DNA from 3 places in the Micromonospora sp. NPDC007208 genome. Region 2 is predicted to be linked to each of the others. Evidence: riboswitches for the same ligand, from Rfam matches in the RefSeq annotation. Region 2 holds a riboswitch; each other region holds the start of a gene.

Region 1 (3,267 bases), 470 kb from region 2:
GCTGATCGCCGGCAACCGGCGCTTCGTCGGTGGCGCCCCACGCCACCCCAACCAGGATGCCGAGCACCGGGCCGCCGTGGCCGACGGGCAACACCCGTTCGCGGTGATCGTCGGCTGCTCCGACTCCCGGCTGGCCGCCGAGATCATCTTCGACCGGGGGCTCGGCGACCTGTTCGTGGTCCGCACGGCCGGGCACACCACCGGCCCCGAGGTGCTCGGCAGCGTCGAGTACGCGGTGACCGTGCTCGGCACTCCGCTGGTGGTGGTGCTCGGCCACGACTCGTGCGGTGCGGTGCAGGCCGCCCGGGAGGCCGCCGCCACCGGTACCGCGCCGAGCGGGCATCTGCGCGCCGTGGTCGACGCCGTGCTGCCCAGCCTGCGTCGGGCCGATGCCGAGGGCGTGGATGACATCGACGGCATCGTCGACATCCACATCGCACAGACCGTCGAGACGTTGCTCGGGCAGTCTTCCGTGCTGGCCGACGAGGTGGCGCGGGGGCGGTGCGCGGTGGTGGGGGTGTCCTACCGGCTGGCCGCCGGAGCGGTACGTCAGGTGGCCGCCGTGCCGGCTGGCTTCGCGACGCTGGACACCCCGGCCGGATCGCCCGAGTCGACCGACCCGGCCGCGCCTGCCACCGTCTGACGCGACGAGGGCCGCTCCGCGTCACGCGGAACGGCCCTCGACGGTGATCGTGCGGGTCAGAGCAGCGACATGTGGACGTGGTCGGTGTGGTTCGACGGCCCGCTGTACGAACTCCAGCCGGTGGCCGGGAACCAGATCTGCCGGTTCCAGATCACGTAGTAGATGCCGAGCCGGTCGGCGTTACGGATGAGGAACGCGGCGACGTTGTTGCCGTACGTCCGGGTGTCCTCGTTGTGCCAGGGGGAGAAGCCGCTCTTCTGCAGCGACCAGTCGCAGGCACGGCCCTTCGGGTGCTCCCACGGCCCGCCGGGGCGGTAGCAGCCGACGAACCGGTTGAAGCCGGCCCGCTTGACCTCCTTGTACGCGTGCAGCGTGCGTGGCGTGATGCAGCCGGACGTGGTGGGGTCGTTCTCGCTGCACGACTGGGGTTTCCAGTCACCGTCGGCGGTGCGACCCGGGCCGATCTTCGCGACCGGTGAGGTGGCGTCCACCAGGCCGCCGGTGAAGCCCTTTCCACCGACGAGGGAGAGCGCCTTGTCGGCCTCGCTCTTCCGCTTGGCCATCAGGGCGGTCTGCTTCTGCTGCTCCCGGACCTCCGTGTCGAGGGCGAGCTTCGCCTGCTCGGCGCGGGCCTTCACCTCGTTGACCTCGGAGAGCTTCTTCTCGTTGACCATGTTCATCTCGTCGAGCATCCCGGCGCGCCGGACGAACGAGTCGGGAGCTTCGCTCTCCAGCAGCATCGCGACCGCGCCGATCCGGCCGGTCCGGTACGCCTGGGCGGCGATCTGCCCGACCTGCGGGGCCAACGCGTCCAGGTCGGCCTTGGCCCGGTCGACCTCTGCGGCCAACTCGCCCTGCCGCTTCTTTGACTTGTCCAGCTTGGACTTGGCGGCGGAGTAGTCGCGGTTGGCCTGCTCGATGACATCGTTGAGCAGCTTGGGTTCGCCGTCCTCCTCGTGCCCGGACGGTGTGGGGGTCGTCGGGGCGGCGTGGGCCGGGAGGGGCCCGGCGAGCACGGTCAGTGCGGCGATCACGGCCACCACGGGTGTCATCCAGCGGCGTAGGGGTGCCGTCACAATGTTCCCTTCCGTCGACCGCCGACCGGGTTAGCTGACGGGTTCGGGGCGGAAGTGGCCCCTACCGCTGACGCGGATTCACCCCAGGTACCTGGGTCCCCGGCTCGCCGGCTGGCGATTGGGCGGTGGCACCGCAGGCGCCGCTTCGCGCCTTCATCGGTAACCGGCAGCGAGGTTACCCGAGAGTCGACCGGGTGAGCTACGCCTGGATGCCGACCAAAAGCGTCATTTCGCCATAGCGTTGAGTGACCAGTGACGCGGTTCTCAGGGTGGATGCCCGATCTGGTCACGCTGAGGAGTGTCACCATGCCGTATCCGTGCTCCTGTTCGACTCCGGCCACCGGTCGGTGGCCTCGGATGGGGGTGCGGGCCGCGTCCGGTCCGGCTCGTCGGAGCCGGCCTTCCGCGGTGAGCTGAGTGCGGCCAGTGCCTCCGTGCGGTCCGGCTGGGGCCGGGGCGCGGGAGCGTCGGTGGACGGCGTGGCCTCGGTGCGCCCGGCGGCGGTCACCACCGCGGCCAGCCCGGTGGTCAGCGGTACGGCGGCGATCAGACCGAGGGTGGCGACCGCGCTGCGGACGATCTCCTGCGCGAGGAACTCACTGGTGAGGATCTGCCCGATCGGCCGCGAGTCGGCGGTGAGCAGGAGCAGCAGGGGCAGTGACGCGCCCGCGTACGCCAGCACGATGGTGTTGACAGTGGAGGCGATGTGCGCGCGGCCGACCCGGGTGGCCGCCCGGTACAGCTGCAACCGGGTCAGCCCGGGGTTGGCGTTGGCCAGCTCGGTGACGGTGGCGGCCTGGGTGACCGTCACGTCGTCGAGCACCCCGAGCGACCCGATGATGATCCCGGCGAGCAGCAGACCGTGCAGGTCCACGTCGCCCTGGAACATCGACAGGGTGGTGGCGTCTTCGCTGCCGAAGCCGGTGAGGTGGGTCGCGGCCGTGGCGATGGTGGCGAGCACGCCGGTCAGCACCAGGCTGCCCAGGGTGCCGAGCACCGCGACCGAGGTCTGCGCGGTGACCCCGTGCGTCAGATAGAGCACCACGAACATGATCAGGGCCGCGCCGACCACCGCCACCAGCAGTGGCGACCTGCCGGCGCCGATGCCCGGCAACACGAAGGTGAGCAGGATGGCGAAGCTGGCGGCCAGCCCGGCGAGCGCGGCCAGACCCCGCCACCGACCGAACGCGACGATCGCGGCCGCGAAGACCACCGCCAGCCACACCATCGGGGTGCCGCGTTGGTGCTCGGCGATGTTCCAGTTGCTGGTGGTGGGATCGGTGGGATCGGCCAGCTCGACCAGGATGACCTCGTCACCGACCTCGACCCGGGGCGCGCCGGGCCCGTCGGGCACCGGTGTCCGTACCTGTTGGCCGGCGGCCGGCCCGTCGTCCACCCGGACGTCGACCGTGCCGCACCGCCCCTCGCCGACCCTCGGTGTGCCCTCGGGAACCGACGGCACCGGCGGGCACGGCTCACTCACCACCCGGGTGACCGTGCCGGGGTGGCGCGGCACGTCCGCACCACCATCGGTCTGCGGTGACCCGC
Region 2 (3,267 bases):
ACGCCTCGTAGGGCGCCGGGATCCACTCGCAGGAGATGGTGCTGGGGCACTCCACCCCGTCCGGGCGGGCCAGCCGGCGCAGGCCCAGCCGGTCCAACCAGGAACGCTCGGGCCGCACCGCGCTGGCCGGCAGGGTGACCCGCTGGCCGTCGTCGGTCACCCGCGACGCGCCCGCGCCGACGGTGGTGAAGACCTCGTCGGCGAAGGCCGCCGCGGCGTCGGCGCTGTCCGCGCCCGAGTAGCGGGCCACCGCGCCGTACCAGGCCGCCGGGTCGGTGTCCGCGCCCACCGGCGCGCCCAGATCTCTCTGGTACGCGCTCAGCAGCGCGGCCCCACCCCGGATGTTGAGGCCCGCGTCGGTGCGCAGTGCCTCGGGGGTGGCGCCGGTCAGCGAGGCGGCGGCGTCCACGGTCTGCAACGCGGCGGTGGACGGCGCGGGGGCCTCGACCGGCCGGGGCGCGGGCACCCGGGCGGGACGGGAGTCGTCGCCGCGTGGGTCCTCGGCACCGGCGTCGTGGTGACCGCCCCCGGGGAGGGCGGCCACGTGCCGGGCGTCGGTCAGGTGCATCGGGCCGTAGCCGCCACTGGTGCTCGGTGTGCCGGCGTTGGTGTCCCAGCGCGACTCCAGGTAGGAGACGCCGAGCAGCACCACGGTCGGTACGCCGTACTCGGTGGCCGCGGCGGCGTACTGCTGCTGGCGGTCGGTGGTGGGTGCGGCGGCGGCCGGGCCGACGGAGAGTGGCACCGTGGTCGCGGCGGCGACCACGGTGGCGGCGAGCAGTGCGCGCCAGCCGGTCGACAGGGTTGGATGGTGCATCGAACCCCCTAGATTCTCTCGGAGTGAGGTCAGGTCACCATCGCGCCGCCCGGGAGGTCACGTCAATACCTTTCCATCTATCGAAGCGCGCGGAAAGAATTCTTCACACACGGTCCGTGGCCTCTTCCAATCGGTACGGAGTGTCACGGCCGCACGGGTTGCGGATCGGTAACAAGCGTCTCTACTCTGGTCATTCGTCGGCCCGACAGCAGCTCCGCCCAGCCCGGGCGGTAACGGACCGACACCGCCGAGTCGTTTCCGAGCGAACCGGGGACCCAGGTCCCTCGGGGTGAATCCGCAACCACTGCGGTAGGGCGCCGACTTCCCGCCCGAACCCGTCAGCTAACCCGGTAGGCGGTCAGGAAGAAGGAGTACGGAACCCCGGTGGCACTCCATGCCCCGCGGCCGTCGTCCGAGCGGTCGGCATCAGCCGGCCCGGCGTCGATCGTGCCGCGCCCACGCTGGTCCCGCTTCACCACCGCACTCGCCGCGTTGGCCAGCATCGCCGTCGTCCTGACCGGCAGTGCCACGGCGGCCCACGCCGACCCGTCCGTCGCCGAGATCGAGCGCCAGATCGACGCCGACTGGAACAAACTCGAACCGATCATCGAACGGCACAACGCCACCCGCACCGACCTCGCGGCGAAGCGCAGGCAGGCCGACGCGCTGGCCGCCCGGATCACTCCGCTGGAGCGCCAGGTCGACGCCGCGATGGACAAGGTCAGCGCCCTGGCCGTACGCGCCTACAAGGGCGAGAACGTCTCGACCGTCAACGCGGTGCTGGGCAGCAGGTCGCCCAGCGAGGTGGTCGGCCAACTGGAGATGCTCGACCGCTTCGCGCACAACCAGCAGAAGGACGTACGCCAGGTGGCCGACCTGCGCGACCAGCTGGCCGCGCAGAAGGCGCCGCTGGACGAGATGGTGGCCCAGCTGACCCGCACCGAAGCTCAGCTGGCGGCGAAGAAGAAGCAGATCAACGAGGAGATCGACCGCCTGCAGAAGCTGCGCCTCAAGGTGTACGGCAACGGTGGCGGCGGTCCGCTGCGCCCGGCGCCCTGCCCGGGCAGCTACCCCGGCGGCGCCGCGGGCACCGCGGTCAAGTTCGCCTGCGCCCAGATCGGCAAGCCCTACGTCTGGGGTGCCGAGGGTCCGAACTCGTACGACTGCTCCGGGCTCATGCTGGCCGCCTGGGCGAAGGCCGGCGTGTCGCTGCCGCACAACGCCGCCGCGCAGAGCCGCGTCACGAAGAACGTCAGCAGGGGCGACCTGCGCCCCGGCGACCTGGTCTTCTACTACAGCGACATCCACCACGTCGGCATGTACGTCGGCGGCGGCTGGGTGGTGCACGCCTCGCAGGCCGGTCAACCGGTCAAGATGAAGAAGGTCGACGACGGCCCGATCCACAGCTACGGCCGCCCAGGCTGACCCCGGGTGACCGAAGGGCCCGTCGCGATTCGTCGCGGCGGGCCCTCGTCGTTCTGTTTCTAGCGGATCGGCCTCAGCGGGTCGGCCTCAGCGGGTCGGCCTCAGCGGGTCGGCCAGGTGCGCCAGTGCTGCCAGGCGCGGCTTGGCGTCGGCCCCCGCTGGCCCTGGTAGCGCGAGCCGTAGACCACCGAGCCGTACGGGTGCTCGGCCGGCGAGGAGAGCCGGAAGATGCAGAGCTGCCCGATCTTCATGCCCGGCCAGAGCGTGATCGGCAGGTTCGCCACGTTCGAGAGCTCCAGCGTCACGTGGCCGGAGAAGCCCGGGTCGATGAAGCCGGCGGTGGAGTGCGTGAGCAGCCCGAGCCGGCCCAGGGAGCTCTTGCCCTCCAGCCGACCGGCGAGCTGGTCACCCAGCGAGATGACCTCCAGCGTCGAGGCGAGCACGAACTCCCCCGGGTGCAGCACGAACGGCTCGCCGTCGGGGACCTCGACCACCGACGTCAGGTCGTCCTGCTGCATGGCGGGGTCGATGTGGGTGTAGAGGTGGTTGTTGAAGACCCGGAACAGCCGGTCGAGTCGGACGTCGATGCTGGACGGTTGGACCAGGGTCGGCTCGAACGGCTCCAGGCCCAGCGTGCCAGCCTTGATCTCGGAGACCAGGTCGCGGTCGGAGAGCAGCATCGGACCACCATAGCCGCGCTGCCAAAAGTGGCCGGATTCGGTGCCGGTGACCAGCGCGTCGAGGTCGCTGCTCGTACATTTGTTCGATAGAATGCCCGCATGGCTTCCTGGTCCGAATTCGCCGCCGACGAGCCCCGACTCGCCGACGGGATCCGCGTTCTCCTCCAGCAGTACGGGCCGGGCTTCGGCTATCTGGCCACGGTCCGTGCCGACGGCGGGCCCCGCGTCCATCCGGTCTCCCCGGTCATCAGCGCGGAGGGGCTGTTCTGCTTCATCATCGACTCGCCCAAGCGCCGCGACCTCGAACGTGACGGCCGTTACGCGCTGCACTCGTTCCCCGCCGAG
Region 3 (3,267 bases), on a different contig from region 2:
CCAGCTCACCGGGCGGGCGGCGACCTCGGCGGCGCGGGTCAGCTCCGCGGGTGACCAGAGCGCCTTGATGCCCAGCCCGACCACCGCGTCCACAGGCGTCCCGGCGGCGCGGGCGGCCAGCGCCAGGCCGACCACCCCACCCAGCGAGTGCCCGAGCACGACCAGCCGGTCGTCGGGGGCGAGGGCCTGCGCGATCCGCTGGGCGAAACCCGCGAAGGAGTACGACGGCAGCGGCGGGGCCCAGCCGTGGCCGGCGAGGTCCGGTGCCAGCCATCGCCCGGGCCAGTGCTGCTCGAGGTAGGGCGCCCAGGGCAACCACACGTCCCCGGTCGCCCCCATGCCGTGCAGCAGCAGCAGGACCGGCCTACGGCCGGCGTGACCACCCGATGTCTCCACCACGGCCGCAGTCTCCCACGGTTCACGGCCGGGTACGAGAGCCGCCGATGACGGCGTACGACGGGACCGCGCGGACAAACGCCGCGGGCGCCGGCCCCTTGTGGGAGACGGCGCCCGCGGCGGTCAGGGTGCCCGGGTCAGGCGGAGTAGCCCCGGCTGGTGATCCAGTTGGCCAGGTCGATGGTGGTGATCCAGTACGACGGGTCGGCCGGGTTCGCCGAGTCGGCGATTCGCACGGTACGACCGTTGTCCTTGTAGCCCACGACGGCGATGTAGTGCCCGCCGCCGTAGGAGTGCCAGCCGCCGTCGGTGTCGGTGGCGTCACCGACGACGTTGGCCACCACGCCCCGGCCGTCGGTGATGGCGTTCACCACGTCGGCCTGGAGGCGGTCCATCTGGGCCGGGCTGGGCGCGCCGGGGAACATCCGGGTCCGGTACGGGGAGCCCTTCACCTCGGCGTTGAGCACCCGGGTGGTGTCCTCGGCCGAGTTGGTGCCCATCTCGGTGGTGCCCAGCTCGGCGCCGAGCTCCTCCTGTGTGCGGTCGATGCCGGCGGCGCTGAGCGCGTTCCGGGTGGCCGCCGGGCCGCAGTTGTAGTAGGTGTTCTGCGCCTCGTAGTCGTAGTCGAGCACCTTGGTCGCCGGCGGCTTCGGGCGCTCCGGCTTCCGGGTCAGGTCGGGGTTGCTGCTGGCCTTGGCGGCGGGCGACGCGGCGCTGGTGGCCGGGGCGGCCGTGGTCGGCGCGGCGCTGGCCGAGGGGGACGCGTCCCGAACCTCGCTGCGGGAGGCGGCAACGTCGCTGCGCATCTCGGCGACAGTGGTCGCGGTGCGCTGGCCGGCCGGGGCGTCGTCGGCAGTGGTGAGCAGGGCGCCGGTGGTGGTGGCGATCGCGAGGGCCGCGGCGGAGGCGGCGACGATCTGGTACGGACGCTCGGTGGCGAGGCGGCGGAGCTGACGCTGCAGGGTGTGCTTCACGGGGTCCTCCACGGATCGGGGGGTGAGCGGCACACCGGGGCCGGGCCGGTATCCGGGCAGGCGCCAGCGCACGGACCGTGGTCCGCGGATGGTGAACCGCTCAGGGGAACGCCCGGCGTGGCCGGGCGGGGAAGGCGATGACCCGGGGGGTCAGCTCACCGTCACTGGACGAGTGAGCGGGTGCACCGCCGCGCCGTGGAGGCGAGGGAACAACCGAGGGGTGGAAAGGTGCTGCACGAGGATGGGACTCCTTCCGACACCGCCTACCGGGTTAGCTGACGGATTCGGGCGGGAAGATCGCCCTACCGCGGGCCGTGGCTCGCGGATTCACCCCGGACTTACTGATGGGTCCCCGGTTCGTTGATCACGATTGAGCGGGTCGGTGCGGCGTCGCGTCTTGCGATCGGTTACCGCACCGGACGGGACGACACTACTGGTCGCTCCACGCCCTGCCAAGCCAGGTTCACCTGCGTAAACCCCAATTGGCGCGACAATTTCTGCGCGTATTGCCGATGATGTGACTCGATGGGACAACCGGTTACGGCGACGCCTGTGGGCGACAACCGGACAGGCCGCGAAGAACGCGGCCATAATCGCGGGAACAATGCCGCCGATCGCGCCGACCGTCCGATTTCGCTATTGCGTGACCGGCCTCACATCACGGATCGGGCTCAACCCGCCCGGGCCGGGCGCCACCGTGCCACGACGGCGGGACGCATCGCCCCGGCCACCGTCCGGCGAGCGGACACCGGGGTCGGGCGCAGCCGCGCTGCCGCCGCGTACGCCTCCTCGGCGAGGGTACGAGCCGACTCGGCGGCCAACTCCGCGTCGCGCCAGGCGGCCCGCTCACGGTCGGCGGCCACCCGGTAGTCGGCCAGCCGCGCATCCCGGACCACCCGGCTGACCAGTACCTCCTGCTCGACCGGGTGCCGCCGGGGATCCCAGCCACGCCGGTGCCCGAACACGTCGCCGAGCTGCGCCATGCTCAGGTCGCCCCGCCAGTACGCCGCCATCGCCGCGCGGTGCAGATAGCGTTCCCGGGCGGCGTACTCGGCGGGGGTGTGCGGGGTCTGCGGGGTGGGCAGCGCCCCGGCGCCCGCGAAACGACGCGCGGCGGTGTCCGCCTCGTCGTACCCGACCCAGGCCCGCTCCAGCTGCTCCTGAGCGGCCAGCCAGGCGGCACGTCGCCGCCGGGCGGTGGTGGCCGCGCCGGCCGCGGCGACGGCCACCTCCTCGGCGTAGCGGCGACTGTCGACGGCCTCGGCGGCGGCCAGCTCCCGGGCGGTGGGCGCGGCCGGGGGCGGGTCGTCCGTGGGCCGGTCCCGTTCCGGGCGGGCGGCCAGCACGGTGAGCAGGCCCAGGGTCAGCAGGAACAGCGCCGACCAGATGGCGGCGGCCCGCGGCACCTCGGTCACGAACTGGTAGAAGACGACGGTCTCCATGGTCGGCACCTCGGGGAGAGAGCAGTGCGATGGGAGCCGCGCCGGCAGCGGGCCACGGTGGGCCACTTGCCGGCGGGGTGGGGAACGGGTGGGTCGACAGGGCGCGGAGACGGGACGGTCGTCCCGGTGGCTCAGCGCCCGGGTGGGGCCCGGGAGGCCTGACCGCTCGCACCGTCGACGAGGGGCAGCCGGTCAGACCCGGCCACGCGGACCGGCAGCACGCCGGCCGTGACGGTGCCCTGATCGCCGGGGAGCGCCACCGGCGTGTCGACCGACCAGGCCGGCACCGACTCCTCGGCGGCCTCCGGCGGTATCGCCGGGGCCGGGCGCGCCGCACCGTGCGCCCCGGCGTGCCGGTAGGAGGCGGCCAGCGGCACGGCAGCGACGGAGGCCGGAACCGCGCTCGGCGTTGGCACCGGGCTGGGCGTCGACGCGGCGGCCGTGGCCGGGCCTGC

The links. A riboswitch is a leader RNA that binds a small molecule or an ion and turns the genes downstream of it on or off. The one in region 2 is predicted to bind cyclic di-AMP.
Region 1: it holds a riboswitch for cyclic di-AMP, as region 2 does, so the genes downstream of both, ACFYL6_RS14055 (coiled-coil domain-containing protein) here and ACFYL6_RS11820 (NlpC/P60 family protein) in region 2, are expected to answer to the same signal.
Region 3: it holds a riboswitch for cyclic di-AMP, as region 2 does, so the genes downstream of both, ACFYL6_RS31245 (C39 family peptidase) here and ACFYL6_RS11820 (NlpC/P60 family protein) in region 2, are expected to answer to the same signal.

What each region holds. Positions count from the first base shown of each region.
Region 1 is NZ_JBIAFG010000005.1:473,897-477,163, forward strand. It holds gene ACFYL6_RS14050 (carbonic anhydrase) at 1-643, shown strand, start outside; gene ACFYL6_RS14055 (coiled-coil domain-containing protein) at 700-1,719, opposite strand; cyclic di-AMP (ydaO/yuaA leader) riboswitch at 1,724-1,854, opposite strand; gene ACFYL6_RS14060 (YibE/F family protein) at 2,021-3,267, opposite strand, start outside.
Region 2 is NZ_JBIAFG010000005.1:4,890-8,156, forward strand. It holds gene ACFYL6_RS11815 (N-acetylmuramoyl-L-alanine amidase) at 1-817, opposite strand, end outside; cyclic di-AMP (ydaO/yuaA leader) riboswitch at 1,053-1,188, shown strand; gene ACFYL6_RS11820 (NlpC/P60 family protein) at 1,265-2,242, shown strand; gene dcd (dCTP deaminase) at 2,344-2,922, opposite strand; gene ACFYL6_RS11830 (pyridoxamine 5'-phosphate oxidase family protein) at 3,022-3,267, shown strand, end outside.
Region 3 is NZ_JBIAFG010000024.1:18,366-21,632, reverse strand. It holds gene ACFYL6_RS31250 (alpha/beta fold hydrolase) at 1-399, opposite strand, end outside; gene ACFYL6_RS31245 (C39 family peptidase) at 534-1,382, opposite strand; cyclic di-AMP (ydaO/yuaA leader) riboswitch at 1,616-1,757, opposite strand; gene ACFYL6_RS31240 (hypothetical protein) at 2,042-2,812, opposite strand; gene ACFYL6_RS31235 (hypothetical protein) at 2,944-3,267, opposite strand, start outside.